3 regions of the Weissella thailandensis genome follow, and region 2 is predicted to be linked to each of the others. Evidence: riboswitches for the same ligand, from Rfam matches in the RefSeq annotation. Region 2 holds a riboswitch; each other region holds the start of a gene.
The links. Region 2 has a riboswitch for thiamine pyrophosphate ahead of FOL01_RS04805 (solute carrier family 23 protein). Riboswitches for the same ligand answer to the same signal wherever they lie in the genome.
Positions count from the first base shown of each region.

Region 1: linked by a shared signal. The riboswitch ahead of FOL01_RS03495 (ECF transporter S component) and the one ahead of FOL01_RS04805 (solute carrier family 23 protein) in region 2 are both predicted to bind thiamine pyrophosphate.
Region 3: linked by a shared signal. The riboswitch ahead of thiW (energy coupling factor transporter S component ThiW) and the one ahead of FOL01_RS04805 (solute carrier family 23 protein) in region 2 are both predicted to bind thiamine pyrophosphate.

Region 1 covers NZ_CP014332.1:701,430-712,037, forward strand. The annotation lists gene FOL01_RS03460 (shikimate kinase) at 1-8, shown strand, start outside; gene aroD (type I 3-dehydroquinate dehydratase) at 1-714, shown strand, start outside; gene FOL01_RS03470 (hypothetical protein) at 707-1,405, shown strand; gene FOL01_RS03475 (peptide ABC transporter substrate-binding protein) at 1,750-3,357, shown strand; gene FOL01_RS03480 (metal-dependent hydrolase family protein) at 3,375-4,538, shown strand; gene FOL01_RS03485 (energy-coupling factor transporter transmembrane component T family protein) at 4,687-5,355, opposite strand; gene FOL01_RS03490 (ABC transporter ATP-binding protein) at 5,348-6,763, opposite strand; gene FOL01_RS03495 (ECF transporter S component) at 6,768-7,331, opposite strand; TPP riboswitch at 7,455-7,546, opposite strand; gene FOL01_RS03500 (ribose-phosphate diphosphokinase) at 7,720-8,691, shown strand; gene FOL01_RS03505 (aldo/keto reductase) at 8,724-9,713, shown strand; gene rbsK (ribokinase) at 9,804-10,608, shown strand, end outside.
Region 2 covers NZ_CP014332.1:985,709-996,316, reverse strand. The annotation lists gene FOL01_RS04850 (hypothetical protein) at 269-493, shown strand; gene FOL01_RS04845 (hypothetical protein) at 503-922, shown strand; gene FOL01_RS04840 (hypothetical protein) at 935-1,120, shown strand; gene FOL01_RS04835 (DpnD/PcfM family protein) at 1,132-1,326, shown strand; gene FOL01_RS04830 (hypothetical protein) at 1,662-1,949, shown strand; gene FOL01_RS04825 (hypothetical protein) at 2,144-2,377, shown strand; partial or broken gene FOL01_RS11025 (IS3 family transposase) at 2,975-3,616, opposite strand; gene FOL01_RS11520 (IS3 family transposase) at 3,632-3,817, opposite strand; gene FOL01_RS11320 (transposase) at 3,871-4,122, opposite strand; gene FOL01_RS04805 (solute carrier family 23 protein) at 4,195-4,875, opposite strand; TPP riboswitch at 4,962-5,061, opposite strand; TPP riboswitch at 5,143-5,232, opposite strand; gene rfbD (dTDP-4-dehydrorhamnose reductase) at 5,610-6,449, opposite strand; gene rfbB (dTDP-glucose 4,6-dehydratase) at 6,489-7,526, opposite strand; gene FOL01_RS04790 (dTDP-4-dehydrorhamnose 3,5-epimerase family protein) at 7,537-8,133, opposite strand; gene rfbA (glucose-1-phosphate thymidylyltransferase RfbA) at 8,139-9,017, opposite strand; gene FOL01_RS04780 (nucleotide sugar dehydrogenase) at 9,109-10,275, opposite strand; gene FOL01_RS04775 (glycosyltransferase family 2 protein) at 10,297-10,608, opposite strand, start outside.
Region 3 covers NZ_CP014332.1:624,930-635,537, reverse strand. The annotation lists gene FOL01_RS03145 (ABC transporter permease/substrate-binding protein) at 1-772, opposite strand, end outside; gene FOL01_RS03140 (ATP-binding cassette domain-containing protein) at 783-1,703, opposite strand; gene thiE (thiamine phosphate synthase) at 1,819-2,436, opposite strand; gene thiM (hydroxyethylthiazole kinase) at 2,384-3,232, opposite strand; gene thiW (energy coupling factor transporter S component ThiW) at 3,229-3,750, opposite strand; TPP riboswitch at 3,854-3,955, opposite strand; gene FOL01_RS03120 (LysR family transcriptional regulator) at 4,005-4,901, opposite strand; gene FOL01_RS03115 (phosphoglycerate kinase) at 5,057-6,277, opposite strand; gene gap (type I glyceraldehyde-3-phosphate dehydrogenase) at 6,383-7,393, opposite strand; gene FOL01_RS03105 (hypothetical protein) at 7,746-7,958, opposite strand; gene FOL01_RS03100 (hypothetical protein) at 8,082-8,537, opposite strand; gene FOL01_RS03095 (helix-turn-helix transcriptional regulator) at 8,524-8,910, opposite strand; tRNA gene FOL01_RS03090 (tRNA-Arg) at 9,080-9,151, shown strand; gene FOL01_RS03080 (hypothetical protein) at 10,454-10,608, opposite strand, start outside.

The DNA of each region.
Region 1 (10,608 bases), 280 kb from region 2:
ATAGGTAATGCGAGCGCAACTGAACAACGTCCACTTGTCGCCGTACCTATGGTTGATGAAACGATGGCAGATGTGAGACAGACGGCACGGATGCTTAGCCAAACGGCTGCCGATGTCGTCGAATGGCGGATTGATTACTTATCAGGTTTATGTGAGTTAACGGCTAGTAATATTCGCCAGGTTCATGAGATACTTAATAAACCCTTGTTATTTACTTGGCGAACGGCCGGTGAAGGGGGACAATTAAACTATCATCATGATAGCTACCAAATGGTTTACCAACGTGCGCTACAAGCAGGCGTTGATGCCATTGATATTGAGCTTGCGTTACTAGCAGATCAACAAGCACTTTTAAAATTAGTGCCTGAAAATGTTAAAGTTATCGGTTCTAAGCATAACTTTGACACAACCCCTAATCATTTAGTTAGTCTTTTAATGGAGATGACAAGGCTACCTATTGATGTTGTAAAATTAGCGGTCATGCCAAAAGTGGCAACGGATGTTGACCGCGTATTGCAGGCGACAATGACGGTTACTGCAAACAGTGATTTACCGCTGATTACGATGTCGATGGGGGCGTTGGGGATGAGATCACGCGAGGTTGGCTACCAATACGGTTCACAGCTAACTTTTGCAAGTGTGAAAGCGGCATCAGCACCAGGTCAAATATCACTCACAACACTATTACATAAATGGGGAGAATCAGATGTATAATAGTCACTTTTTTTCAGATGATAGACAAGCTGTCCTCAATGATATCCCGGGTACGATGGGGTATACCTTGATTACATTTCATGCAGAGGGTGATGATATTCAGTTAAATCAGGCGAAATTACGACTTGATTGGCGCGCACCGGATATTTTTCGACAACACTTAGCACAAGAATTACAGCATAATGAACAGTTTGATCGTATTGGCTACGTGACACGTGTTGAAATGTTACTTGGTCAGGCTATGTTGGATTATAATGGTCGCTTTACTTTAGATACAACTGCACTAAAGAGTACCATTCAAAAGCAAACGCAAGAACCAATGCAATTAACAGCAATTGCTGCGGATATGATTTTACCAATTGGTTTCACAGATTTGCGTCATGTTGTCCATTTAACAAAGTGGGTCCATGAAAACCATGTGGTCTATCATTTAGTGGCTGGATTACCAGCGCTAGAAAAGAAGGTCGATAATTTACGGAATTCAGCGGTGTTTAAAAATAAGGGCCCCGTATTAATTCACGAAGCGGAAATCGATTCACAAGCATTGCTATTATTTTTACAAAATTTGATTCAAGATTATTTTGGTGTCGAAGTTGCGAAACTTCATTTGACGCAGGCAGCATTCGGCCAGGCTGATCCAACAAAACAGTCAGCAGGAAATCGAGTATTGATTGCAAATTTCGAAAATTAAAAAGTAGTCAAACAGTTTTTAATCTTATTTTAATTTAACGGTTGCTTTTTCTCATGCTAGCGTTATAATTAAATAAATTCTAGTAAGACATGTAAGGAGAAAGCATAATGTTATTAATTAATTCAGAAATTAATCAAGTTGTATTCTCAACAACTATTTCATGGTGGTGGCCAACGAGATAGTTGGCTATTTGTTGTGGGCTAGCTATCAGTTATGTATTAACGATAGCTAGCCGCTAGAAATTAACCTGTCAATTTTAAAAGACAACGGCTAGTTAGCACGTAATGTGCTGATTGGCCGTTTTTTTATTTGTTGAGTTAATTATTATTTAAGGGAGAATTGTTATGAGAATAAAAAAATTATCGTTCATAGTGTCAGTGGGTCTGACAACGGCAACTATTGCAAGCTTGTCCCAGGAAAGAGTAGCTTTTGCGGATCAAGCAATCAATTGGACAGAATCAGCAGCCTTGACGACGATGAGCCCATCGCAGGCTAATGATTCTACTGGTTCGGAAATAGTCACTCAAACTGGCCAAGGATTATATCGATATGGTAAAAATAACCAACCGCAATTAGCTGATGCCAAGTCGGTTGATATTTCAAAGGATGGTCGTGAATATGTGTTTCATTTAAAAGATGATTTAAAGTGGTCTAATCACGAAAAAGTGACGGCAAATGATTATGTCTTTGGTATACAACAGACTGTTGATCCGAAAAATAAGTCTAATGGCGCTACCTTAGCTAACAATATTAAGAATGCGACAGCAGTAACAAATGGTGAGAAAGCAGCTGATGATCTTGGTGTTAAAGCACTTGATAGTCAGACATTGAAAATCACTTTGAATAATCCTGATCCTGCTTTTAAAAGTATTCTGACAGGTACAGCATTCTATCCGCAGCCTAAAAAATTTGTCACGAAAGTAGGTAAGGCATATGGTACGTCCGCAGATAAGACATTATCAAATGGACCATTTGTACTAAAAAATTGGCATGGTTCGGATAAGTCGTATCAGTTGGTAAAAAATAGTCAATATGAAGATAAGAAAAATGTTGCCACAAATAAAATTAATATTCAGACCGTGACCGATAATACGACTGGCTATAATTTATATAAAGCTGGGAAATCTGACTATACACCATTAACTGCTGATCAAGTTCGAGCGAATGAAAATAACCGCGCATACCATAGTATTAAAAATGGTCGGACTGACTTTTTGGGATTAAATATGAAAAATAAATATTTACAAAATAAAGACGTGCGAGTTGCCATCAAGCAAGCTATTAATACAAAAGGGCTGACAAATAAGGTGCTTAAGGGTATTCAACGTAGCGGGAATGCCTTTACGCCTGAGAATACAATTAAGAATCCAGATAATCAGCGTGACTTTAGTAAAGAGGCTAACAGTAAAAAATATGCCTTTAATAAAAAAGACGCTAAGAAAAGTTTAGCTGCGAGTGATACGAAGAAAATAAAGTTAACCTTACTAGCCGATAACGATGATCAGAGTAAGATTGAAGCACAATATGTGCAAAATCAGTTACAAAAGAATTTACCTGGTGTTGAATTGACGGTTAAATTTCAACCGAAGGCTGCGCGAGTTAAAGCACAATTATCACATGATTTTGACATTGTCTTAACTTCATGGGGTGGTGAATATGCAGATCCAATGAGTTTTCTTAATATGGTTCAAAGTGATAGTGGTATCAATATTGCACAATTTAATGATAAAGAATATGATGCAGCGCTCGCACGGGCTAATGGTAATGATGTGAATAAGCCAGCCAAACGGTACCAGGATTTACTACAAGCTGAACAACGAATTCATAGTGAATTGCCGGTTGTGACTTTAGGACATCAGTCAACACCAGCATTGATTCGACCAGATGTTAAAGGATTGTTAGTGAATACTTATGGCGCAACGTTTGACTTTAAAGAAGCTTACAAGAAATAAATAGGGGGATATCAGTAATGACACAAGTAAAATTTATTAATGGCGCAATTTTTATCGCAGGTGAATTTAAAACAGCATCTTTTACGATTGATACAGAATCAGGTTACTTTATAGATAATGATGATGATGCTCAAGTTGTTGATTTATCAGGTAAGTTTGTCATTCCGGGGTTAATTAATGCGCATACACATATTTCAGATTTAACAACTAGTGATAAAAAGCAATTGGCAAACATTACCAATGAGACGGAACTGGCCATTTATGCAACGAAACATTTACGTGAATTTTTATCAGATGGTGTGACGACAATCAGAGAGGTTGGCGCAGCGAATAACATTGATATTAAATTAGCAAAATTGATTAAACAACATGTGGTTGCAGGTCCAAATATTATCGCTAGTGGGGCTGCACTGACGATTACCGGTGGTCACGGGGCAGGGGCTATCGGTAAGGAAGTGGACGGTGCTGATGAGGTCCGCAAAGCGACGCGTCAATTGATTAAGACAGGCGCTAAAAATATCAAGTTAATGGCAACGGGTGGTGTTACGAGTAATGACCAAGAGGTACCTGGTAATGTCCAATTTAGTGTTACTGAGTTAGCAACAGCTGTCGAAGAAGCGCATAATTATGGCATACCAGTAGCTGCTCATGCGCAAGGTAATCAAGGAATAAAAAATGCAATCAAGGCAGGTGTAGATTCAATCGAGCATGCGATTTATTTGGATGATGAGGCGATTGATATGTTACTACAAACCGGTACGCCAATTGTGCCAACGCTTTCTGCACCGGATGCTATCCATGATCATAAAAAAGACATCATTGCATGGATGTATGACAAAAATGAGGATGTTTTGCTAGCTCATCGTCAGAGCATTGCAAAGGCGATTGAGGCAGGAGTCGAAATCGTTATGGGTACTGATGGGGGGACGCCATTCAACAACTTTAGTGATGGTTCAACGAAGGAACTTGAAAAAATGACGGCGCTTGGTTTAACGCCACAAGATGCTATTCTGGCAGCAACTAGCAATGCCGCGAAAGTGTTAAGAATCGATGACCATGTTGGGAAAATAGCGCCTGAATTTATGGCTGATTTTATTGTTTTGAATGAAGATCCATTAGAAAATATAAAGGCTCTACAAGGTCCGAAGTCCGTTTATAAGTCTGGAAAATTAACTAACTAATAATACGAAAAAGGTTGGAACAAAAGAATGTTCCAACCTTTTTTCTTAAAATATATTGTATAACGAAATTTACGCTACGGCCAAAAATGACGCAAATCACGTGACATGACACATTAGCTTCAAAACGAGTTTTGTCATGCGCTTTGTTTTACCAAGGCTTGATGACAATCGCAGTTAAAAGATATGCCAGGATTAACAGGCAGACAAGGCCCCATTGCCATTTTGGCAAATGCTCTTGTACAGTCTGTGTTCGTGGAAAGCCTTCCGAAAAACCATGAGAAGTCATGGCAATCGCTAAATCATCCGACCAATGTAAGGCGCTCAGAATCGCTTTGAAATATATCTGAGGTTGCCATAAATGATAAGTGATCCCACGCAAGGCACCAGCATATCGAATGATTTGCACTTGTCGTCTGACACGTGGCACTAAGTTAAAGGCAGCTAATAAACCATAAGTAAAAGTATTAGATAACTTTGCATGCTGATTCAAGCTGAACAGTAAATCTTTCACATTGACAGTTAGCGTGACAGCGGCTCCTAAAAGGAGGTAGGCGTATAAACGAGTTGCATAGACTAGTGCCAGGTGATGTGTGTCACCAGTACCAAAGGCAATAAATGACCACCAAGTTCCAAAGGCCACGGGAATCGAAATTATCAACATCAGGCCAACAATTTTCAAGTTTGGTCGTTGGAGCAATAGATAGATTAAACTAATGAACGCAACGATTCCGTTGAGAATAACGGAACGGACAAATGAAGTTTCAATACCAATGCCGAGCATGATGAAGACGAGAATTGTTGGATTTAATTTAAGCATTTGGCGCCTCCCCAACAAGGTCTAACTGTTGATTCTTAAAAATCAATTCATAGTCAATAAAATCAGCCAAACCGGCACGTTGATGAGAAATCATCAGGACACTTTGGTCAGTTTCGTGAATACTCTGGTTAATTAATGTCATCACTGTGTGTACTGAATCAATATCCAGACCAGCCAATGGCTCATCCAACAATAGAATTGGTTGCCCCATAATCAACATACTGAGCACTTGTAACTTCTTTTGTTGACCACCAGATAGTTGATAGACCACATGTTCAGTTAGATGATTTAAGTGTAAGTTCTCTAAAGCCGTTTGTACACGCTCATCTGTCCAATAATCGGTTGCTAAACTATGCTGTTGTGACAAAGCGACTTCTTCTTGGACGGTCATTGTTACAAATTGATCACTAGCTGATTGAAAAATCAACGCAACTTTTTTTGCCCAATTTTTTAGCTTTATTTTGGCTGTATCTTGATCATCCCAAGTCACTCGCCCGTCATATTTGACTTGGTGACTAAGTGCCTTAAATAAAGTTGATTTACCAATACCGTTTGCACCAGACAATAAACCGATTTGTCCAGTCGGTAAAGTAAAGTCACTATTGATTAACAATTGCCGGCTTTTGCCCACGGTCAGTGTCAACTCTTGCCAACGTAGATGACCATCAGTTTTAGGAACACCATAAAAAGGTGTTTGAGCAGGAAGATTAACTAATTTTGACAGTGATTGTTGATTTAATGTACCTGAATCAGTGTCGATAGCAAATAGATAATCAACAAGTTCTTGATAACCGGATAAGTCATGATCAGAGATAATGATCGTTTTGTGCTGCTCTAGTTGCATTTTTTTCAAATCCGTCAGTAGTGATAAACGTGCGGCTGGATCGACACTGGCAAATGGTTCATCAAGTAAGATGATATCACTGTCCATCGCGATGATAATGGCTAAAGCAACGCGTTGTTTTTCGCCACCAGACAATGTCAATAAATCTTGGTCAGCAATTTGCTCTAGATGGAGCGCATTGATAGCAAATGCTACTCGCTGATTAATCGTCTCAGTTGGCAATTGTAAATTTTCTAAAGCAAATACCAATTGTAGTCGTGCTGTCCGCATCGCGAATTGACGGTCTGGATTTTGGAAGAGCATGGCAATTCGTTTTGCCCGTTCGAAAGGTGCTAATGGTTGAATAGGTTCGTCGTTTAATAATACCTGACCAGCCGTGATGACCCCACCAAATTTTGGGAGTAATCCAGCCATTGCTTTCAGCAGGGTCGATTTACCTGAACCAGAGGGACCAATCAATAAATTAAAAGATCCTGTTTCAGGAACCCAGTTAATTTGATTTAATACGTTAGGTTGGTCAGCTTGATAGGCAAAACTTAGATGATCAACTTGTAATTTTGTCATAAGCTTAACGTTTTAGTAATCCAGATTTTGCAACAAGCTTTTTGATAAAGTAAACTAATACACCACCAAAGAAACCGGCAGAAATCAAACGAATAATAAATAGGGTAATCATCAAACTTGGCTTATAATCTGCATAACCACTATTGAAGAGGTCCCAAATGAACGTCACGATCGTTGTCGTTAATACAGAAAGACTAATGCCTAATTTATCCCAGTTTTTGTAGCCAGTAGTAGCAAATCCGAGTTCTGTACCAATACCTTGGACAAAACCAGAAATCAAATTAGCAGCTCCCCAGCTTGAGAATAATAGCATTTCAACAGCTGCTGCTAATACCTCACCAATGGTTGAACTACCGACCTTTTGTAGGATAGCCCCAGCTAATGGTCCGGCCATTAACCAGACACCTAATGTTAAATCATTAGCGTAGGGTTTTAGTGGGGTAGCAGCAACAGCATAATAAGCAGCACTCCATACCTCAAAAATGACCCCAAAAAAGATGGCGATAATGGCTAAGAAAATCACATCACGTAATGACCATTTAACCTTAGACTCAGTAACTGTTTGCATAATAATTGCAAACCTCCTTAAAATAAAATGTGATCGAATCGCCGAAGCTTTGGTAACAAAAAAAGCCCCAGTATCGATAGCGCTTACACACTAATCATGGATACTGGGGCTTGTTTACTGTCATGGTAAACAAACCAAGCTCCCTAGCAACATTACCTTGCTCAGGTTCTATGGGTATTATCTCAGCCAGTTTAATGGCACCCCAGCTTGTTTGATTCGCTTGTTTAAGTATAGTGGTAATATATTGAATTTGCAAATAAATTCTATTGGGCTAACACAGCATCAGAATAACTCGGGCTTTTAATGGTATAAAGCATACCGTAACCGGTTTTATTTTGTTAAAATAGATTTAACGACAGATGGTGGTGAGAAATGGAGGAAATCACTCGTGAAATCTCAAATAAAGTTGTTAGGGCTAACTGCGAATCATGATTTAGCAGATGCAGTGGCGGAAGAATTGCATTTGCCGTTGACACAGTTAGATATCAAGCGCTTTGCGGACGGCGAAATTTACGAACGAATATTAGAAAGTATCCGTGGTGATGATATTTACGTTATTGCACCAATTGCAGAGGAAGTAAATGATGCATTTATGGAAATGATGATTGTTGTGGATATCTTACGACGCTCATCTGCGGCGAAAATTACGCTTGTTATTCCATACTTTGGTTACGCTCGCCAAGACCGTAAAGCCAAATCACGAGAACCGATTACTGCTAAAATGGTTGCGTCACTTATTGAAATGAATGGTGTTGACCGGGTTGTTTCAATGGACTTTCATGCAGCGCAATTACAAGGCTTTTTTAATATGCCAGTTGACCATTTGCAAGCAGCACCATTATTAACCGACTACTTTTATAGTCGGAATTTATTAGATGATTTGGTTGTTGTCTCACCAGATCATACCGGAGCTGGTCGTGCTCGTAAATTTGCTGACTTACTGGCTGCTCCTTGGGGGGTTGTCAATGATAATGTTGCCATGACTAATCCGGAATCTGATGATGCGATTGTTGGTGATGTCAAAGGACGTCGGGCAATCATTGTTGATGATATTGTTGATACTGGCTATCGTGTGCAGATGACTGCTAAAGCACTACTGGCTAATGGTGCCACTGAAGTTTATGTTGCTGCAACACACCCAGTACTTTCAGGGCAAGCAGCGGAAAATTTGGCGGCAGATGACAATATTGAACGTTGCATCTTTACGGATACCGTACGCGTCCCCGAAGAAAAGCAAAGTTCAAAATTCACAACATTATCCGTTGCGCCTTTGTTTGCTGAGGCAATTAACCGCATTCATGAGAACAAACAGATTGATGTACTATTACGTTCAAAAAATAAGCCAGAAGTTAATTTATAAATAATCGCATTTAAAAATTAGGAGGTACCATAATGGTCTACGCAGCATCAGAAAATCGTTATGAAGTTATGCCATATCGTCGGGTTGCCGATTCAGGATTGATTTTACCAGCCTTGTCATTTGGATTGTGGCGTAATTTAGGAGATCAAAAGCCACTAGCTAATTCAAGAGAAGTGATGTTAAAAGCATTTGATAATGGTATTTTTTCGTTTGATAATGCTTCAAATTATGGCCCTTCCGATGGGACTGCGGAAGAAACATTTGGTGCAGTTTATAAAAAAGATTTACATCCTTACCGTAATGAATTGATTATCACCACTAAGGCCGGCTACCATATGTGGCCAGGACCATTGGGACAGTTTTCGGGTAAAAAGACCTTAACAGCTGCTTTAGATTTATCATTACAACGGATGCATTTAGATTATGTTGATATTTTTTATGCGCATCGTTGGGATCCAGAGACGAACTTACGTGAAACAGCCGAAGCCTTAGACTTAATGGTTCGTCAAGGAAAAGCTTTGTACGTTGGGGTTTCAAATTACACAACTGAACAAGTGGCAGAGATTAGTAAAATATTTGACGAATTACACACACCATTTATTGGTAATCAGATGTCATACAACATGTTTAATCGGGAAGCTGAAGATACAGATATGTTGGCGACTTTGGCGCAACATCATGCCGGATTGATTGCGTATGGTCCATTGGCAGAAGGTTTATTAACGGATCGTTATTTGGATGGTTTCCCAGCAGACATGCCATTGCATCGCACCAATGCGTTCATCAAAGATGATCCCAAGGGGACGGTGTCAAAGCTTAACGCGTTGAATAAAGTGTCAGCTGATCGTGGACAAACCTTAGCACAATTAGCAATGGCCTGGTTACTACGTGATAAACGTGTGCCATCAATCGTTATTGGTGCTTCTTCAGTTGATCACTTATTGGATAATGTCAAGGTTGCTGATAATATGACATTGTCTACCGAAGAATTAGCAAAAATTGATGCTATTTTGAAGGGATAAAATTTGAGGGACAAGAATTGTTTATTTTCTAGATGACTAACTTGAAAATAAACAATTTTTTTGAATAATCATTTATAGGAGAATTGAGCTATGACAAGAAAAGTAACAGTTCTGGGGTCGTTGAATTCGGATACGATTTTGCATATTGATCACTTGCCAGTACAAGGTGAAACCATGGCCATGACTGATGCTTCAACCGCACCAGGGGGTAAGGGAGCCAATCAAGCAGTAGCTGCCCAACGTTTAGGGGCTCAAGTGCATTTTATCGGTGCTGTTGGTCAAGACCAGAACGGTGAGTTGCTACTAAATGCCTTGCAAGCAGATGGTGTCGATACCACACACATTGCCCAACTTGCCAATGTTGGTACCGGAGCCGCCTATATTTTATTGGAAAGCGATTCGAACAATACGATTCTTATTTTAGGTGGTGCGAATCAACAAGTTAGTGAAACAAATGTTGATGAGGCGGAAAAAACGATTCAATCATCAAAAGTCTTGGTTGCACAATTTGAAACACCGATTGTGGCAACGCTGCAAGCGTTTAAATTGGCTAAGTCAGCGGGGGTTATGACGATTCTAAATCCAGCACCCGGGCACAAAGAAATTCCAAAAGAATTATTGGGGTTAACTGATCTGATTACACCTAACGAAACTGAGGCCGAAATCATTACTGGTATTCCAGTTAATGATGATATATCTATGATCAATGCTTCAAATAAAATGCAAGAGATGGGTGCTAAAAATGTTATCATTACTCTAGGTGAGCGTGGTGCGTATTATCAGCTGGCTGATGGTCATCATGGTTTTGAGCCAGCCCTGAAGGTTAAAGCTGTGGATACAACAGCCGCAGGTGACACTTTTATTGGGGCATTAGCAACTAAATTAGCGCCTGATA
Region 2 (10,608 bases):
GCAGTCTTACGCCTGCCAACCACCTGATGACACTGGGTCTGCCTTATGTGCCTATCATTTATAGCAGGCACCAGTTTGTCCTAAGTCGCCAAGCGACTAAGGACAACTAGGACGAAGTACAAGGGTAAATAGTACGGCTACGCCGCCCTTGTACTTTGCCCCGGTACCTGCAAAAAATTTCCCGTCACAACGACAAACCCAGCGACAACAGGTGGTCGCTGACAGAAAAATTTTCATAGGTTACCTGGCCTAAGCAAGGAGTTTTAGTATGTCAAAAAACACAACAGACCTTTCATTGTCTATTTTTTCATGGCGTGGAGACCGTCCAACGCCAGTCCCTTTTCCTGAATATGACGAAAGTTATTCTGACGTTGATTTATCAGCCGAAGAAGTTGATGATTTTATTTTTCATTTAATCGTTGCACAAGCTAGAGATGAACAAATTACTATCAGATTAGCTAATGACGAATTTCAAGATTTTAAATTAGTATAGGAGCTAAAAATGACAAAAACTTATTATGATGATTTTACCAAGTTGCATTTAAGCAAAATGGCACAAGCCATGTCAGATATTACTTATGGTTATGAAGAAACCCAAGTCCCCAAGGAGCACTACAAAAAAGCCCCATCAGCTGATTATGAAGAAATAGTTTCCGCCAACGTCAGCGTAAAGCTGGTTGAAACCATTTATAACATGTTGAATGGCTTGCAAAAAGAAAGCCCCGATTGTTCTACCAAGCGCTTGTACTGCTTGATATGGGCATTAAGGCCAAGTACCATGTCGGCACAACAATATCAAGCCTTATCACTTGTATCAGACGATTTTGAGCAAAACAAAAAAGCACGCATGCTAAATGCTCAAACGTATGAAGATTTTAATGACGTGCTATTAAACGGCACAACCTACCACTTTAACAACTAAGGAGAATTAAACATGAAATGTCGCGTAGTATTTGAAGAGTATCGCAAAAAAGAAGTCGAACTTGAAATGACCCCAGAAATGAATATTGACGACCTAGACGAAAAAGCCATGACAATGTATGATAACGGCCAAATCGTTCTAACCCCCGACGATATGCAATCAGTTCATTTCCACGTTAAAAACGATTTTGAAAGGTAAATAAGGTAACCATGAAAAAAGATATACCAGTAACTTATGAAGAAACGTTAGTACGAACAGTTACCCTAACAGTTGACGACGAAGAAGATATTGATAAACAAGCCCGACAAGCTTACCTAGACGAAAAAATCGTCCTGGATAGTTCCGACTTACAATATACGCAATTTGAGGTTCAGACACCGTTTGGCGACTGGACAATAATCTAAAAACCAGGGGCGCAGTGCGCCCTTCTCTGCATACCCCAGTCCCCGCAAGCGGGGCTCCCTTACAACCCCCGACCCCACCGGGGCCAAACGTTTCCGCTTGGCGCAACCGTCCTTTCACCACCTATCCTTTATTTTTGCCATCCAAACTCTAATACAGGCAGTGTTGCTAAGTGCCAGGCACTAAGCAACACTAGGCCCGATGACAAGGGTAAATAGCACAGCTACGCTGCCCTTGTCATCGGACACCGCCTGTATCACACTTCTCCCGTCAAAATGAAAGTTTGGTTAGTTGCTGAAAGGCAATTGACCACCAGAAAAATTTTAGGAGACCAGCTATGATACAAACAACTGTCACAACACCTGTCACCACTTATCAATTACAGCTACAACAACACAATCAAGTTTCGTTTGGAATTACGGCTAGTGCCACTAATTTAACGGCGGCCACCTTTCAATTAAACGTCAATGACGCTGATATAGCACATTACTTCGTCAATTACTTAGGGACCATCCTAGCAATGACTTTTCAACAAGCTATGTCTGATGCAAACTTTTTATCACAATTACAAAAAATCATTATACATGAATTAAAAAATTGGCAATCGGGTTATCAATACTTATAGCCAGTTGTTAGCATCGTAAAAATGATATATTAAACCTATGGAACGTGGCTGCCGAAAAGATTGCTCTGACAAAACCTCCTTTACGAAAAAAATTAAATTCTCCAATAAGATACTAAACACCTGTTTGTCAGATTCCCTAACTCATATGGGTTAGGATACATAATATTTTAGCGCCTACAGAAAGGAGTCTGACCATGCCTTACTTTATTCTTTACCTGCTGTTATTTCTCGTCTGTTATCTTTTTGGTCTCACCATTGGTTGGGCCTGGCGAATTATTCGTTGGGTAGTGCTTTTGATTTTATCTGTCAGTTGGTGGGTATTTAAAACCGCAGGAATTTGGTTGCTCTGTGGGATTGCTTTTTGTGGTGGTTATATGTGGAGTTATCTGCGAAGTAAATGGCAACAATTCCATCCAAATAACTCCTAATTTATAAACTGGTCTACTTTGTGAAATATGCTGGCAGTGAAAAAGATTTGTGAATTTGATGAATTGCACAAATCATTGAAAAGCCCGGTAAATCAATAACTAACTATAACCATGATATGTTAAATTGGATTGGTTTAGTTGACGTAAGACTCATAAATGATTAATTTTTGTGTTCATACTTGATAATTAAATAATTACAAAAATACCCCGAAAGTTAAAGTAAAGATTTAACTTTCGGGGTATACCTTAATGTTAGGTTTGCTTGTTTAATTGTTTTAACTCGCATAAATAATCACCTCATACCCAGGCTTTTTATCTATAAATTGAACCAAGAATCCTTTTATATTTTTTGTGTGTATTATCATTGTAAAATTTATTCCACCAAGATTCATTACGCACCTGCTTAGGTAGTTGACGTAATTGTGTTAAAGATAACTCAGCATTTGTGTTCATTATTTTCAACCATAGTCTAAATTGGATTGAAGTCAATATTTGAGACAGGTTTTAAGAGACATTCAGAACTGCGTTTACCTTCCACAGCTCAAATAAATCATTAATCGTGATTAATAACTTATTTGAACCATGGAAAGCATTAAATCAGGCGGCCATTTGGCTCGTAAGTGTTGCGATTTCAACTTGTAAGGGGGTCTGGTAGCCCAGTGAACTATGAATTCTCTTCCTATTGTAGAAAGCATGCACATATTCAAAAAGGACAGCAGCGGCAGTTTCATAATTCTTAAAGACCGGCACTGGATAAACACATTCCTTTTTGAGGGAAGCATGAAAAGATTCCATTGGTGCATTATCGTATGGACACCCCTTACGGCTGTAAGAGTGGCGGATATGTAGTTCTGTTAACCGTTGGTTGTAATCATCGCTGGTGTACTGTGATCCTAAGTCTGTGTGGATAATCAGGTCCCCAGTAATGGTTCGATTTTTAACCGCGCTTTCCAGGGTCTTTAAGACTAAATCAGTATCCATCTTTTTTGAGAATGAATAGCCGATAATTCGTCTTGAGTGCAGATCCATGATGGTTGATAAGTAACACCAGCCATTACGCTTCGTTTGAATATAGGTCATATCAGCGGGCCATTTTTTATTTAAACTAGTGGTCGAGAAATCCTGCTTAAGCAAGTTGGGACGCTGTTCAACCTTAGTTTTGGAAGCCGAAGCCGCTTTCCATTTATTGACGGTAACGGAGTGGATATCCAGTTCCTTCATGAGCCGGGAAATCCGTCTTGGGCTGCACCGACGCTACAGTGGTTGAAGTTCCAGATTCAATTCATGGTGGATCTTCATAACGCCGTATCGCTGCTTGAATTCCGCAAAGATCCGCAGAATCCGTTGTTTTAAGTCCTCATCTTCGGCCCGGCGTTTTGAAGGCTTTGGGGATCGATAACGATAATAGTGAGCTCTGGAAACACCGAGGATTCGGCACATCTTAGTTACCTGGTGGTTATGGCTTTCTTGGTGAATATAATCAAAAATATTGGTTACTTCTGCGCAAGGAAGCCCAGGGCTTTTTTTAGGATTTCGTTCTCCTCAGACAGGGAAGCCAGCCGCTTTTCCATCGCTTTAATTTCATCTGGCGATTTATCGGATTGAGTTTTGGCTTGGCCCTGGATCCACTTATGAACGGTTGAATAGCCAATGCCATATTCTCTGGCCAGTTGGGCGGCTGATTCGCCTTGTTTATATAGGTTGATGATGTTTTGTTTGAATTCTTTGTCGTAACGAGTTGGCATGTAAAAATTCCTTCCTTTTGAGAGACGATTTATTCATTATACGCTCTCTTAAAAGTTGTCTCAGGAATCAGCTTACATCCATGCGCCATAAGGTAATAGTTGCGGTAACCCAAACCACGATTTCGTTGATAATACACTATAATCCACAACGCCTAACCAAACGGCTAACAAATCCCCAATAATCAAAGCGATTAAAAATGAAAAATGTTTCCAAAATCCTTTACCAAATATCGACAATAAAATCACAATAGCAGCTGTTGTGATTGATAAAGTAAGTGTCGATAATGAAGAAAAACCTTCATCTCCTGGAGAACCACCTAAAAACTCAGACATTGTGAATTCAGACAAAGAAATACCTACCAAAAAAATAAGGGTTCCTGTAATTGCTGGTGTTAATAATTTTATTAATTTATTTATAAGTCCTGTAACGGACAACATAAATACAATCAATGCACTTAGCAAAATCGAACCGCCTGCTGTTGCTAGTTGGCCAGTTTTACCCGCACTAATCATTAATGCATCAAAGTAGGCAGATGGGCCTTGAATAATAGGTAACTTTACTAGCCTTGTTGCCTGTGTCAGCGTAACTATACCCGAGACAATAAAAATAGTGTTTACCAAATTAGTTGATGAGCTCAACGAAAGTCCTGCGGCCGCTGCAACATAGATTGGATCTAACCATACATTAGAAACAAACACATGTTGTATACCTGCTAAGCCATGCGCAACTATACGATTATCTTTTGTGACCATAATAATAAACATTCCTTTCCCAATAAAAAAAGTGTCCTTAGATACATAAAAAAGGACACTTAATAACAACCGTTGACAATGTTGCTAACTATGATTGGTCACTTTCCTACGCCAGTATTAACCAGATCAGGTTCAAAGGGACCGATATACATCATCTCAGTCTTTACGACGCCCCTAGTGATTATCATTCAATTTTAAAAACTTCTTCAACAAACTATTTCGTGCAAATAAAAAAGCATTTTTCTCACCTGGAGAAAAATGCTACATGAACAATATGTAACACTTTCCTACGCTGATATTAATCAGTTCAGGTTCAAAGGGTTCTTCTCAGCCATATCGGCGCCCCTAGCACAAGGTTATTGTACCATAAATTATATTAAATTTTCTATCTTAATGTAAAATCAATTTCAAAGGATTAATGAACGTCATTATCCCTTATATAGGGTTAATCTAATTATTAGGATATAAATCTACCAATCAAAAAAGTCTATGAGACCAACAAAACTATCAGAGTCGCAAACTATGTTTTAAAAAACTTTGAATAGATTTCCTAATTTTTCATGGCGTTTGACTAACATAAAATTAAAATTTGTAATAATTTATCTGCTAATCAATATATACTATAACATGTAACGCCATATTCAATTTTCTTAATTTATCTATTATTTTGACCATTGTGTTTATCATTAATCAAACAAACTAAAACTATATAATATTATATATAATAAAATGTTTTACTTAATAGATAATAAGAACTTCTTTAACGCGTCTTGCCATGTAAGGATTTCAAAATCCGTTGACTTAGCTTTTTCCAAACTCATAACCGAATGTCTCGGTCTGTAAGCCTTTTGTGGAAATTCCTCACTTGTCACTGGCATCACCTCTACAGAAGTATCTTTTAAAATTTCCTCAGCAAATTCATACCATGTTGCTGTACCTTCATTTGATAAATGATAAATCCCATATTCAGATTTAGTATCAATTAGATGTAACATGAATTCTGCTAAAGTCCTTGTCCATGTAGGGCGACCTAATTGATCATCAACTACTGTTAGTTTAGAATGACTTTCAGCAAGGTATTGCATAGTGTAAACAAAATTACCACCAAACTCACCGAATACCCAGCTAGTTCTGACAATATAAGCATCAGCCTCACTCTCAGTAACAGCTAACTCACCAGCCAATTTTGCACGCCCATAGGCATTTTTAGGATTAACCGCCGCATCTTCTTGATATTCCCCTGAATTTGTACCATCGAAGACATAATCTGTTGACACTGCTACTAATTTAGTATCAAATTTTTTCGCTGCGTCAGCAATATTTTTTGTACCTTCAACATTGACCTGCCAATTTATTTCACGGGCTTCATCTTCTGCTGCATCAACCTTTGTATAAGCAGCTGCATGTAGCACAACATCTGGCTTTTCTTGTTCAAACACTGACATTACTTTTTTCCTATCCGTAATATCTAGTTGCTGTGAGTCAAATGCGACAAAACTCAATTGTCGCTCCGATAAAAGTTTTTGTAACTCTCGTCCAAGTTGGCCGTTAGCTCCCGTAACTAAGTACTTCATAATTCCTCCGAAAAAAGCCAGCTTTCGCTGACTTTATTATTATTGATTATTTTGAGCATATTTTGCTTCAACAGATTCTTTTTCGGGTTGCCACCATGATTGATGATTTTCATACCATTTAATCGTATCTTTCAAACCTGTTGCAAAATCAGTGTACTTTGGTTGCCATCCCAACTCTTCACGAATTTTTGTCGCATCAATTGCATAACGTAAATCATGCCCTGAACGATCCTGGACAAAATCAAAATCATCTTCATCCTTGCCCATATCTTTTAGAATAGTACGTAGTACCGTGATATTATCTTTCTCACCATCTGCTCCAACTAAGTAGGTTTCACCAATCCTACCCTTAGTAAGAATCGCCCATACGGCAGTTGCATGATCATAAGTATGAACCCAGTCGCGAACATTCTTGCCTGAACCATATAACTTTGGTTTGATTCCAGAAATAATATTAGTCACTTGGCGAGGAATGAACTTTTCAATATGTTGGTATGGGCCATAATTATTTGATGTATTTGAAATCGTTGCCTTCAAGCCAAATGACCTTACCCAAGCACGTACTAATAAATCTGAACTAGCCTTAGTTGAAGAATATGGACTTGATGGACGATATTGGGATTCAGGAGTAAATTTTTCCCCTTCTCCCTCGCCATGGCCAGGTAAATCTTCACGCAATGGTAAATCACCATAAACTTCATCCGTAGAAACATGGTGGAAACGCTTATTGTACTTACGAGCAGCTTCAATTAAGGTATAGGTTCCCATAATATTAGTTTGAATAAATGGTGAAGGATCTTTTAATGAATTATCATTATGGCTTTCAGCAGCGTAATGAACAATAGCATCTGTTTCTGAAACAAGCTTATCAACTAATGGTGCATCCGCAATATCACCAACTACCAACTTAACACGGTCTTCAGGTAAGCCAGCTAGATTTTCCTTGTTGCCGGCATATGTTAACTTATCAAGTACAGTAACATTAACCTCGGGATGTTCCTCAACAATATAACGAACAAAATTTGCACCAATGAACCCAGCTCCACCAGTTACTAATATATTTTTATACTCAGTCATGAATGAACTCCTATTTTAATTGCTCTTTTGTCAGTGGTTCAACATCTTTCAATAAGGGATGATTTTTATCGGCTTCACTCACTTCTGCATGCTCCACATCATCCCATGTGATTCCTAATGTAGGATCAGCATAGTTAACAAAAGCATACTTTGGCTTCAATTCTAAAGCCCAATAGTCATTCACTAAATAGGAATATGAAACTGTGTCACTTAGTACTTGAAAACCGTTGGCAACACCGCGAGGTACATAAATTCCCTTACTAGCGTCAATGATTGTTTGGTAAACATTCCCAAATGAACCACCTTCGCGTAAATCTACCCAAGCACCCAGTACTTTGCCACTGTCAGCTACTGAAATATATTTATCCCAAGGTTCTGCATGCAAACCACGTAATACACCTTTACGTGATAGTGATACATTATTCTGCAATTTGTCATCTTTGAAGAACTCTGTTGGGAATCCTAAAGGTAACATCTTTTCCTTTTGAAAGTTTTCTTTAAACCAACCACGATTGTCACCGTGAACTGGAATGTCGAATTCCACCATACCCGGGATATCCGTAATTGTTCGAGCAACTAATTCCTTTTCAAAAAAGTCTTCAGACATACGTTTTATACTTCCCTCTCTTCAGCAACAATACGCAATAAATACTGACCATAATCATTTTTCTTTAATGATTGTGCTAGAGCCTCTAATTGCTCGACATCAATATAACCCATACGGTAAGAAATTTCTTCTAGTGAAGCTACTTTTAAATTTTGTTGCTTTTGAATAGTAGCAATAAAAGAAGAAGCTTCCAATAACGAATCATGCGTCCCAGTATCCAGCCACGCATAACCCCGTCCCATTACTTGAACATCTAGGTCGCCACGATCAAGATAGGCCTGATTGATATCGGAAATTTCTATTTCCCCACGAGCTGATGGTGTTATGTTTGCAGCAATATCCACAACATCATTATCATAAAAATAAAGCCCCGTTACAGCATAATTAGACTTTGGTTGTTCTGGTTTTTCAACAATTGACAGTGCTTTACCATCTTCATCAAACTCAACAACTCCAAAACGCTCCGGATCCTTAACCTGATAGCCAAAAACCGTTGCCCCTTTTTCTTTAGAGGCGGCATCTTGTAATTGTTGGGACAAACCTGCACCATAAAAAATATTGTCACCTAGTACCAAAGCAACCGTCTCATCACCAATGAAATCAGCTCCGACAATAAAGGCATCTGCCAATCCACGTGGCTTCATTTGTACAGCGTATTGAATATTCAATCCAAGTTCCTGACCATTATCAAATAAGTCTTTAAATTGTCCAAGGTACTCAGGAGTAGAAATCACTAATATATCTTTAATACCTGCCAACATCAAAACTGACATTGGATAATAAATCATTGGTTTATCATATATTGGCACTAATTGTTTACTGGTTGCTTTCGTTATTGGATATAACCGAGAGCCTGATCCTCCAGCTAAAATAATCCCCTTCATAGTAGACTCCTATTATTGTACTAATGCACGACTTGAAATATAGATTACAAATCGTAATCCTAAAAAACTAGTTGTTAAAAATATGAAATTTTTATTCATATCGATAAATATCTCTTGTATACACCTTTTCTCTCGAATCTTCCAAATCCTCTGAAAATCTGTTTGCTAAGATGACATCTGATTTCTGCTTAAACTCTACTAAATCAGAAATAACATCTATTCCATTAAAATGATTCTCTGTTAATGTTGGTTCATAAATAATCATTGTAATTCCAGCTGCATCAAGTCGATTCATTACCCCTTGAATTGCAGAATATCTGAAATTATCAGAATCTGCCTTCATAGTTAATCTATAAATACCAACAACATCAGGCTTCCTTTCCAAAATTTGTTTAGTAATAAAATCTTTACGAGTACTGTTACTATCAACAATAGCCTTAATTAAATTGTTAGGAACTTCTTTGTAATTTGCCAATAATTGTTTTGTATCCTTAGGAAGGCAGTAACCCCCATACCCAAACGATGGATTATTATACCCTTTTGCAATTCTTGGATCAGCACTAATAGCATCAATAATATTTTTACTATTCATGTTCTTCACTTCAGCATAAGAATCTAATTCATTAAAATATGACACTCGCATAGCTAAATAGGTATTAGAAAATAACTTTACAGCTTCTGCTTCTGTACTCGTTAAATAAAACTCAGGTATATCCTCTTTAATGGCTGCATCGCGTAGTAATTTTACAAAAATGCCTCCCTTTTCAACACTTTCACCCACAACAATTCTTGAAGGATACAAATTATCATATAACGCTTTACCCTCTCTCAAAAATTCTGGGGAAAACATAATACGATCTGTTCCAAACTTAGATTTCATAGATTCGGTAAATCCAACAGGTATAGTTGACTTTATAATAATTAAAGCATCATGATTCAAACTTAACACTTCGTCAATTACCTCTTCGACACTAGATGTATCAAAATAATTTACTTTTTCATCATAGTTTGTAGGTGTAGCTATAATAACTAAATCTGCATTTTTATAAGCAAAAGTTGAATCTAATGTTGCGGTCAAATCCAGATTTTTATTTTTTAAAAAATTGGAAATTTCCGCATCAACAATTGGTGAAATTTTATTATTAATTAAATCGACCTTTTCAGGTATTATATCTTTAGCAATCACTTTATTATGTTGTGCTAACAATGTAGCCAACGACAACCCCACATAGCCCGTACCAGCAATTGTAATATTCATTTTTAACTCCTTATTATAATATTAATCCCAATTTTCAAAAAAAACTTTTAATGACTCACGTATCAGTTTGTTTTTTGCTTTGTTCTTTACAGTGCCACTTCCATCCTCATGATGATATACACTCCAATTAGTATTGTACATCATCGTAACATCTTTACTCTTTGCCAGTTCTGCAATGTGATCTTCTTCAGAATACAAAAACATACGTTCATCAAAAACTGGCATCAATTTGTGCAACGTTTCCTTCTTCATACCATAGAAGGAACCATGTAATGCATAAACAGGTAATTTTCCCTGTTTTCTCTTAGAGTATAGAGATTGAACCTTCTTTGA
Region 3 (10,608 bases), 360 kb from region 2:
TGAGTTCCTTATATAGATTAATTAGGATTTCTGGTTCACCGCCCAATTTACCCGCGATGGTAATCGTTCCTCTAGGCTGTACGATTGCTTGGCCACCAAAATAAACACCACCTAATGCAACAAGACTCGCCAAAAGAATGCCCATTTTCTTAAGAGACAACTTACCGATTAGTTTGATTCCCCAAGAAAAAATAAGTGCCAATAGTGCTGATAGGATTGCACCCAAAAGTAATTGCGCATTGTCATTAGTTTGGATTCCAATCATAATAAAGGTTCCTAAACCACCACCACCAATCAAAGCTGCTAAGGTGGCTGTTCCAATGACCATAACTGTCGCAATTCGCAACCCTGATAGAATCATTGGCATAGCAAGCGGTAACTGGATTTTGAATAATTTAAATGGCCATGAAAAGCCAAATGCTTCCGTTGCTTCAGTCAAATTCGGGTCAATTTCTGTTAAACCAGCATAGGTGTTTTGAAAAATTGGCATAATCGCATATAATACCAATGCAATAATCGCTGGCACTGTACCAATACCAACAAATGGAATCAGGACTCCCAATACCGCTAAACTGGGGATCGTTTGGATAACACCTGCTATCTGTAAAACAACTTCACCAGCGCGGCGATGCTTCATCAAAGCGATTGCCAACGGTACAGCAATGACAGCTGCGATAAAAATAGCCGCTACTGAAAGTAACACATGTTCACGCAGTGCAACCAAAATATCTGTTGATTGCGTTGTAAATAAATTCATCAAATCATTTAACATCCCATCCCCCTTATTGTTGACCAATATACTGCAACACATCATCCGCCGTTACAACATACTGTTGGTCAATAATGACTTGATCGACTCCACGTAAGGCCATTGCTAGTTCTTGAATTGTTTGTGTTGCTGATAATTGTGTCGTTTGTACGGGATACTCTGAATGTAGCGGATGTAGTAATCCTGCTGACTGCATGTCTGAAATCAGGGTTACGCGTTGATTATCAAATAATGATGAAACTGTTTTGTTCGCTGGTTCACTGATAATTTTGTTTGGTGATCCAACCTGTTCTAAATGACCGTTAACCAACACACCTATTCTAGTTCCTAACCGTAATGCTTCATGCATATCGTGCGTAACAAATAGAATCGTTGGTTTCAATTCCTCATACAAATCCAAAATCAAATCCTGCAACTGCTTTCTTGATAATGGATCAAGGGCACTAAAAGGTTCATCCATTAAAATAATATCTGGCTTTGTAATTAATGCTCTAACAATTCCCACTCGTTGCTGTTCACCACCTGACAATTCGCTCGGCATTCGTGAGCCATATTGTTCATGTGGCAAACCCACCCTATCTAATAGTTGGTTAACTAAAGTTTCTCGTTTATCACGTTTCACTCCTTGGGCCTCTAATAAAATACCAGCATTTTGGGTAATTGTTAGATTAGGGAAAAGGGCAATATTCTGTAGAACATATCCAATATTTTTTCGTAACTTAGCTGTATCAACTTGATTAACATTTATGTCATCAATCAATATTTCACCTGCGGATTGTTCAATCAACCGATTAATCATCTTTAAAATTGTTGTTTTACCGCTACCACTTGGACCAACCAAAACAAAAAACTCACCCGAGGCAACCGTTAAATTTAGTTTATTAACGACCTGTTTTTCTTGGTATGTCTTTACCACATCACTGAATTTTATCATGACCATAACTCCTTTATTCAGCACTTAACTGCCTATCACAAGATTATTTCTTTAAAATCAAAGGAATATAAAAAAGACTGAGTAATAATTAATTATTATCTCAGTCTTCAATACATTATAACTGTTCAAGCTTCTTTTTTAAATGTTGAACTTTTTGCGCAATATCATCCGCTTTCATAATTTCACTCACGACGGAAATGCCAGCAATGCCCGTTCCTTTAAATGTCATGATGCGATCTTCTGTGATGCCACCAATAGCAACGACCGGAATATTAACAGCCGCGGTAATTTCCCGCAGTGTATCAACCGACGTTTGCTTGGTAACAACTTTTGTTTGGGTTGGAAAGATTGCCCCAGTCCCCAAGTAATCTGCGCCTTCTGCTGCCGCTTCCGTTGCACGGGCAACTGTCTTGGCAGAAACACCTAATAATTTTTCCTTGCCAAGTAACTGGCGTGCCACACTAACTGGTAATTCGTCATCGCCAATATGGACCCCACCTGCATCAACCGCTTGGCAAATATCGATTCGGTCATCAATAATTAGTTTCAACCCATAGCGATCTGTTATTTGTTTTACCTTCAAAGCCAGCTCATAGTAATCCCGAGTTGATAAGTTCTTTTCCCGTAATTGTACCAGGGTAACGCCATTGGCACAGGCGGTCTCAACTTTATTTAAGAATTCACTCTCCGTCTCCCCATATCTTGCTGTCACTAAATATAATTGTTTTGCCATTTTTTGTTCCCCTTATTTGATTTGTCCAATCGGTATTATCGATACCTAATAATGAAAGTTCATTTAGAAATAGTTGCCGAAATTCTGCGATGCCTGCCGTAGTTGCCTTAGTTTTCGCCATTTCACCTGAAATGTTGAGATAACTAACCGCTTGAACAGCTGCGTCTTCGGGGGATGCACCAGCACCCAACAACGCTGCCAATAAACCACTTAACATATCCCCTGAGCCAGTAAACCGGTCCAATTCCGGCACACCATTACTTAATATCCAAGCATTGTCCTTAGCCACTACAATATCTTTCGCGCCAGTTGCTACATAAACTGACTCTTGTGGCAACTGTTTCAATGCCACAATCAATCTAGCTAGTTCATCATCAGTCTGGTCTAATGGGCTACCATCAACACCACGACCATTTGTTACTAAACCACATAATGCCCGCATTTCTGAAATATTACCGCGAATAATTGTTGGCTTCTTTTCCATAACAACTTTAGCAATTTGCATAGCTGATTTTGCACTTGCAATGCCCACAACATCAAGCACGATTGGCTCTTTACCATCTGCTACTTCACTCGCAGCCAGTATGCTTTGTTCCTTAGTTGATGATAAGCTACCCAAATTTAATAGTAAGGCATTGGTTTGGCGGATTAAATCATCAAAAGCACGTGTATCCTCAGTCATGATTGGCTTAGCACCAATGTAAAGTAACGCATTTGCGACCGTCTCTACCGAGATAGCATTTGTAATACAATGAATTAGCGGTGCAGTTTGCAACGGAATCTTTATTTTTTTCATTTAACGACATACCCCTTTCCATTAAAAATACGTATCATATCTTTAAACAAAGATATCTTTTTAGCTTGCTGCCAAATGAGCCAGGCTGCCACTGCCCCCATAAGCGTTGCACCTAAGAATCGTGGTGTATACAATAACCAATACAAGTCTGTTTTGGTACCCGTGAAAAGGACCATAACTGGATAAGATAGCAATGAACCGACTATTCCAGTACCAATAATTTCACCAATGATAGAACCGTAAATACTATGCGTCCAGCGGGCCCCAAGGCCTGCTAATAAAGCACCGAAAACAGCCCCCGTCAAAGCCAGTGGTGGAATCCCCATCATCATCATCCGGATAATTCCACAGCAAATCGCCATAATTGTTGCGTACAATGGCCCCATAAGAACACCCGCTAAGATGTTAATCACACTAGACATCGGCGCCATGCCCTCAATTCGTAAGATTGGTGATAGTACAACATCTAACGCAACCATCACCGCTAAATAAGTTATTTTTCTAACTTTTGGATTCATTCTTGTTTTCCCCCGATAAATTTAAGTAATATAATTTCAAAATAATTGGGCAATAAAAAAAGACCTCCCTGCAATAAAAAAATCATCACAAAGAGGCCAATAATTGACACATTTACACAATTCCTACGCTTAAATAACTAAAACAGGTACGAAGGGTCTAGAGTTCTACTCATTCTCAGCCAACTTGGCTCCCCTTTGCGATTATATTTAATTTTTATATTATAATATTACCACACATACTAATAAAATGGTTTTTAAATAATATCGTGATTAAGTACTTGAGTAATATATTTCCAAAATAGTCCATTAGCCTTAGACTCATGGACTTGTTTCATCCTCATAAAACCAAAATCACTTGTCGTATTTGTGGCGATTTTACGTTTAACAATCTGTCCATCATTCGTCATATCAACTCTTTTTTCCATCATTAAGGCGATACCCATACCATTTAGGACCATGTTCAATATGATATCAATTCGTTCACCTTGATAAGCCACCGCAGATGCCAATTGTTTCTTCTCACCAACAGCACCAAACTTATTAAAAATTATTGTTTCCTCGCCTTCAAGTAATAATAATTCTTCTTTCATCAAATCATCTAATGAAATTACACGATTGGCAGATAGTGGATGATTAGCCGGCAACACACAAACTAAATTATCCTGATCAGTCAACAACGTTTCTAATTTGCCATTAACAGCTGGTGTGTAATGACCAAAAATTATATCAGCTTGATTATCTTCTAACGACTGGATCAATAAACTATCTTTCGTTTCAGAGAAATGTAATGTAATTTCGGGATGTCTTTTATGGAAGTCACTCATCAATGAAAAGCCACGGTAATTAGAAAATGTTGGCATCGTATGAATCGTCAATACGTTATCTGATTCAGAATCATGTTGCACCAATGTTTGTTGTAGTGCATCAAACTCATGAATGATTTTTTTGGCATACATTTCAGTAATCCGTCCTGATTCAGTCAATGAAATATGACGATGCTCACGTTTAAATAACTGTGTTTTTAATTCCTTTTCCAAAGACAAAATTTGCTTAGAAATATTACCTTGCGTTGTATACAACCTATCAGCCGTTTCAGAATAATTCCCAGTTTCAGCTAAATCTAGAAAGACCTTAAATTTATGAATATCCATTATGTAGTTCCCCAATTATTACTATTTGGAATAGTCTACCACATTCTAATCAACTTTGTCATAGTGAACTCTTTTACTACCAAAAATAATCCTTACTAAATGAAAAAACTGGGACATCAGATAATGTCCCAGTTCCTTTATTTATTATTTTAAAATTACTTCTCAGAAATTGCTGCAATTCCAGGCAATGTCTTACCTTCTAGGTATTCAAGAGAAGCACCACCACCAGTTGAAATGTGGCTCAACTTATCAGCAACACCCAATTGTTGAACGGCGGCAGTTGAATCACCACCACCAACAATTGTCGTTGCACCATTCTCAGTTACATTAACTAATTCTTCACCAATAGCTAATGTACCCTTGGCAAAGTTATCCATCTCGAATACACCCATAGGTCCATTCCAGACAACTGTCTTGGCACCGGCAAGCACTGACTTAAATAGTTCAACTGACTTAGGACCAATATCAAGACCCATGTAGCCATCTTTAATGTCACCTTCTGCAACATATGAGTCAGCATCGTTAGCAAACTTATCAGCAGCAACCGCATCAACAGGTAATACCAACTTTTCACCAGCGTCAGCAATTAATTGCTTAGCAAGTTCAACTTTGTCTTCCTCGTATAATGAGTTACCAATCTTTTCACCCTTTGCAGCGGCGAAAGTATAAGCCATTCCACCACCAACAATAACTTTGTCAGCCTTTTCCAACAAGTTTTGAATAATGGTAATCTTATCAGAAACCTTAGCACCACCAATGATGGCAACAAATGGACGCTCTGGATTTTCAACAGCACCACCCAAGAACTTAATCTCTTTTTCCATCAGGTAGCCGGCTGCTGTTTGAGCAACGTTTGCGGCAATCCCAGCATTAGATGCGTGTGAACGGTGAGCAGTACCAAAGGCATCGTTTACGAATACATCACCTAATGATGCCCAGTAAGCACCTAAGTCAGGATCATTCTTTGATTCGCGCTTAACAACCTCACCATCAACAACGTCAGCATAACGAGTGTTTTCGAAAATCAACACTTGGCCATCTTCTAACTTGTTAATTGAATCTTCCAATTCTGGACCTTCAATAGCTGGTACAAAAGTTACAGGTTGACCAAGTAGATCAGCCAAACGTTGTGCAACAGGCTTCATTGATAGAGCAGGCTTATCATCTTCACTCTTAATACGTCCTAAGTGTGAGAACAATACTGCACGACCACCTTGTGACAACACATACTTAATCGATGGTAGTGCTGCAACAATACGGTTATCGTTTGCCACTTCTTGTTGTCCGTCAACTTCCTTTAGGGGAACATTGAAGTCAACACGCATTAATACTTTTTTACCCTTTAATTCTAGGTCTTCAACTGTTAATTTTGCCATGGAATCCCTCTTTCTTTTTACTTCAAATACTACAAATCTTATATAAAAAACGGGCGGTTCAGACTATTACTAAACCACCCGTTTTCAATAATAGTTAAGTAACTATTAAAGTGTTGCTAAGTGCAACAAAGTACGGATCATGTTTGAAGTGAAACCATACTCGTTATCATACCAAGCAGCAGTTTGTACTAATTGCTTATCACCAACAGTGATAACCTTAGTCAAAGTTGGATCATATACGGCACCGTGTGTGTCGCCAATCATATCAGATGAAACAATTTCATCATCATTGTATCCAAATGAAGCATTCTCATACTTCTTAACTGCTTCGTTAACTTCTTCAGCAGAAACAGTCTTTGACAATACAGATGTCAACTCAGTAACAGAACCGTCAACAACACCAACACGTTGTGCGTGACCATCCAACTTACCAGCAACTGATGGAACAACTAGACCAATAGCCTTAGCAGCACCAGTTGAGTGAGGAATTGTGTTTACAGAAGCTGCACGGTTTGAGCGCATCTTCTTACCCTTAGGTCCATCCAAAATCATTTGTGTACCAGTAAAGGCGTGAACAGTAGTCATCAAACCAATTTCAATACCAAATTCCTTGTCCAAGGCGTTTGCCAATGGTGCAAGTGATTGCGTGGTACATGAACCAGCAGAAACAATGTTGTCGTCTGCAGTCAATGTGTCTTGGTTAACACCGTAAACAACAGTTGGTACGTTTCCAGCTGGTGCTGAAACCAATACCTTCTTTGCTCCGGCGTCCAAGTGTGCTTGTGACTTTTCTGCTGATGTATAGAAACCAGTTGATTCCAATACAATCTCAACACCGTCATTAGCAACCCACTTCAAGTTAGCTGCATCGCGCTCAGCGTATACATGGATCTTCTTACCGTCAACGACAATACCATCTTCGTCAGCTGAAACTTCAGCGTCCAAAGTACCATGAGTTGAATCATACTTCAACAAGTATGCCAACATAGCAGGATTAGTTAAATCGTTAATTGCAACAACTTCAATGTCGTCCGCTGTACCCTTCAATTCAAGAATACGACGAAATGCCAAACGACCAATACGGCCGAAACCGTTGATACCAATCTTAACAGTCATATTATTAAGATTCCTCCCAGAAAAAAATTCTTTTGTAACGTTTCTACATGGAATATTATACGACTTTGTTTACAATTTCGCAAACAAACGTACAACTATTGTTATGCTTTAATTTCATACAATTTGAAATTAAACCCTGCTACAGATGAACTACTTAGCGTTCACTAAGTCTAAACCCATCCGTTACATGTATTATACGATAGATAGGTAGAAACTGCGTCATATTTGCTTGAATATTAATTCACTTAATTCTTTGATTGACTAAGAAACGACAATTTATAATTATCAGCTTTTTTAACGTTTATCCGGCTTATTATTATATAAAGTTGACGAAATTGTGAAAACACAAACTTTACTTACCTAATAAAATACGATGTGCCTCTTTGCCATCAACACCACCTAACCTAATTAGGCTATAACGCAATAATAACTTGATGCCACGTACTACCCGATGAACATTACCATCAATTAGAAATTCAATCATTGAAATAAATGCCATTACAGCAATCCACGCACTTGTCAGTGTCCCCAAAATTATTAAGAACGAAATCATATCATTACTCATAAACTGCCTCCTGACAATTAGTTTAAACTTAATGTAATTTGTTAATTAAAGTCCTAAAGGAATCCCTTTAGGACTATTTATAGTATATATTAACTTTAACCTAATTTCAAGAGGTCGACTGCTTTAATTTAATAGTCCGTTCCTTCTATATAAGTTAACTGTTTCTTGAGCAAAATCTAACGGATACCCCAAATACTCACATAACATCCAGGCTTCAAAAGGTTGGTCTTCATATTCATGAGCAATTCTCATCATTACTTTTTCCGGCGTCATATACTTGATCACTGACTCGCGAGCGACGATTTCGTCGTTATGAGCAAGCGTAGCATCATAATCCATATGATTGCCAATATCCGAAATTGCATGGTGATATTCCTCAACCAAAGTTTTCGCTTTATCAAAGGTCGACAATGTTTTATCAATAAAGATATATGCCTTATCACCTTTTAAATAAGCAACACCATCTAAGCCTGAATTTTCTTTTAAAGGCATTGTATCTAGAATAACCGGTGTCATCCCCAAACTAATGAGATCATTTTCCACCCTAATTAATAGATCATCATAACTATCTGTTCCCATTCCGATCCTCGTAGTCAGCAATTAATCCTTCTATATAAGACTTAGCCCTGTCAATCACGCGTGAACGTTCTTCATCAGGTAATCCGGAAATATCCAGTCCCCAATGTGCAGCCATTAATACAGGTTCATCAGTTACGGTCGACTGCGAAGTTTGATTTGGCTCCTCAACAAGATCTGACTTTGATACGCCAAAGAAATCAGCCATCGCTTCGATTTTATCAATTCTAGGATACGTTTTCCCGTTTGACCAATCAGAAATAGTTGCAGTTGATACACCAATGACCTCAGCCAGATGAGCAGCCGTCATTTCATTTTGTTTAATGTATCTTTTTATATTCCGGCCCATCGTGGCCTTTCCTTCTGATGATGCCATATTTTCCACCTTTTCTATGTTCATTTTTTTGAATTTAATTTTATTTTTATAACTATTATGATAAAGCTAAACTTAACAAATTGCAAGGTTTAACCTAACTAATAGCTTTGACAAGCTCTTTGCTAGTCTTGCAAATACTATTTTAATAGGCTATAATTTAACCTGTTGTGGACCCGTAGTGTAATGGATATCACGTTGGATTCCGGTTCCGGAGATGAGGGTTCGATTCCCCCCGGGTTCATAGTAAAGTTTAGAAATGCCTTTGTATCAGTTTTTAAAGGCTTTATAGTAAGGCTACTTGCACCAAAGAAACACCGAGTAGAGCAGTTCTATTCCATTAAATTCCGCTGAAAAATGACTTCCAGTGTATTAATCGGGACTACCTACTGAACAAATATGTCGCTATTCATGGATGTGAGTAGCGTTTTTATTTTGCCCTTAAACGATATGCCCTTTAGCAATTTCATCTTTACAACGATTCTCCCACCTTGTGAGGGTGGTCCATCTAAAGATTCATTCACAATTACCATAGTAGGCTTTAATTATATAATTTGCTCATAGAATATGTTTATATAACATTTTATGGCGAAAAATTCAGTAGTGAACTGACTAGTTTGTCAATCAAGACAATTACATAATGAGAACAACCATACTTGCTATGTCACATAGTTCAACATAGACCGTTATTAATTATGAGTATCTAAATAAAAAAACACCAGCAAATAAATGCTAGTGTTTGCCAAAACTATGGTTGTCGTTAATATCTATAACTATTTTTAACAAAGATCGCGTTACCTTATCACATATTATTTGAATAAGATTACAATACCACCTACGCGCTTTGGCACTTCTAGTACCAAAGCTGGTACATGATATTAGTCACCGCTATCAAAATATATAACAAAGACTTCCAGTAGCTCATACAAACTACTGATGTTCATCTAATATCATTAAAATTAAAGCAATATTTACTATTGACCAGAATAGATTAATACCAACTCCGAAGAGATGAATTTTTAAAACCCACAAATGCTCTGATATGGAAATTAATAATAAAATTATTAACCAAAAAGAACTTTTTTTAAATATACGCATCTAATATTTTTACCTTTAAATTTACTTATAACAACTTATTTATTAAAACCATTCAACTAAAAAATATAGATGAACGCCCACACCGATGAAATGACTTTCGCCTTTCTGTGGCTCATCCCCTTGTAAGTTAGCTCTTCATAGGCTCTGCGGTACCCGTCTATGTATGGTATAGAGAGCAGAGCAATGATGACTATCACAATAACAAGGATGATTAATAGATTAACTACCATATTGCCTCCTTATATCATGGTTACTATTGTTGCAATTCCTAATAGCACACCTAACAAGCCTAGAAAAATAAACCAAAAGTTTGGGGTGTCCCTATACCTGATAATACTAAACGCAACATAGACAACGCTTATTATCATAAACACCCATTGCCAGCCAGTGATTATATACAACATCAGTAGTACACCAGCGATTATCATGCTAAAGTCTTTTATGAATTTCATATCTTTTTGTCACGTCTATCCGCTATCAATTTCTCCAATTCTTCCAAATCATCTTCAGTTGCCAGCTTTCGAATGAACGATCGTGCGTAAGTACTATATTGTAAATACTTAGCATGTTCTTTATTCTTGTCTTGCCAACGCTTGTTTGCTT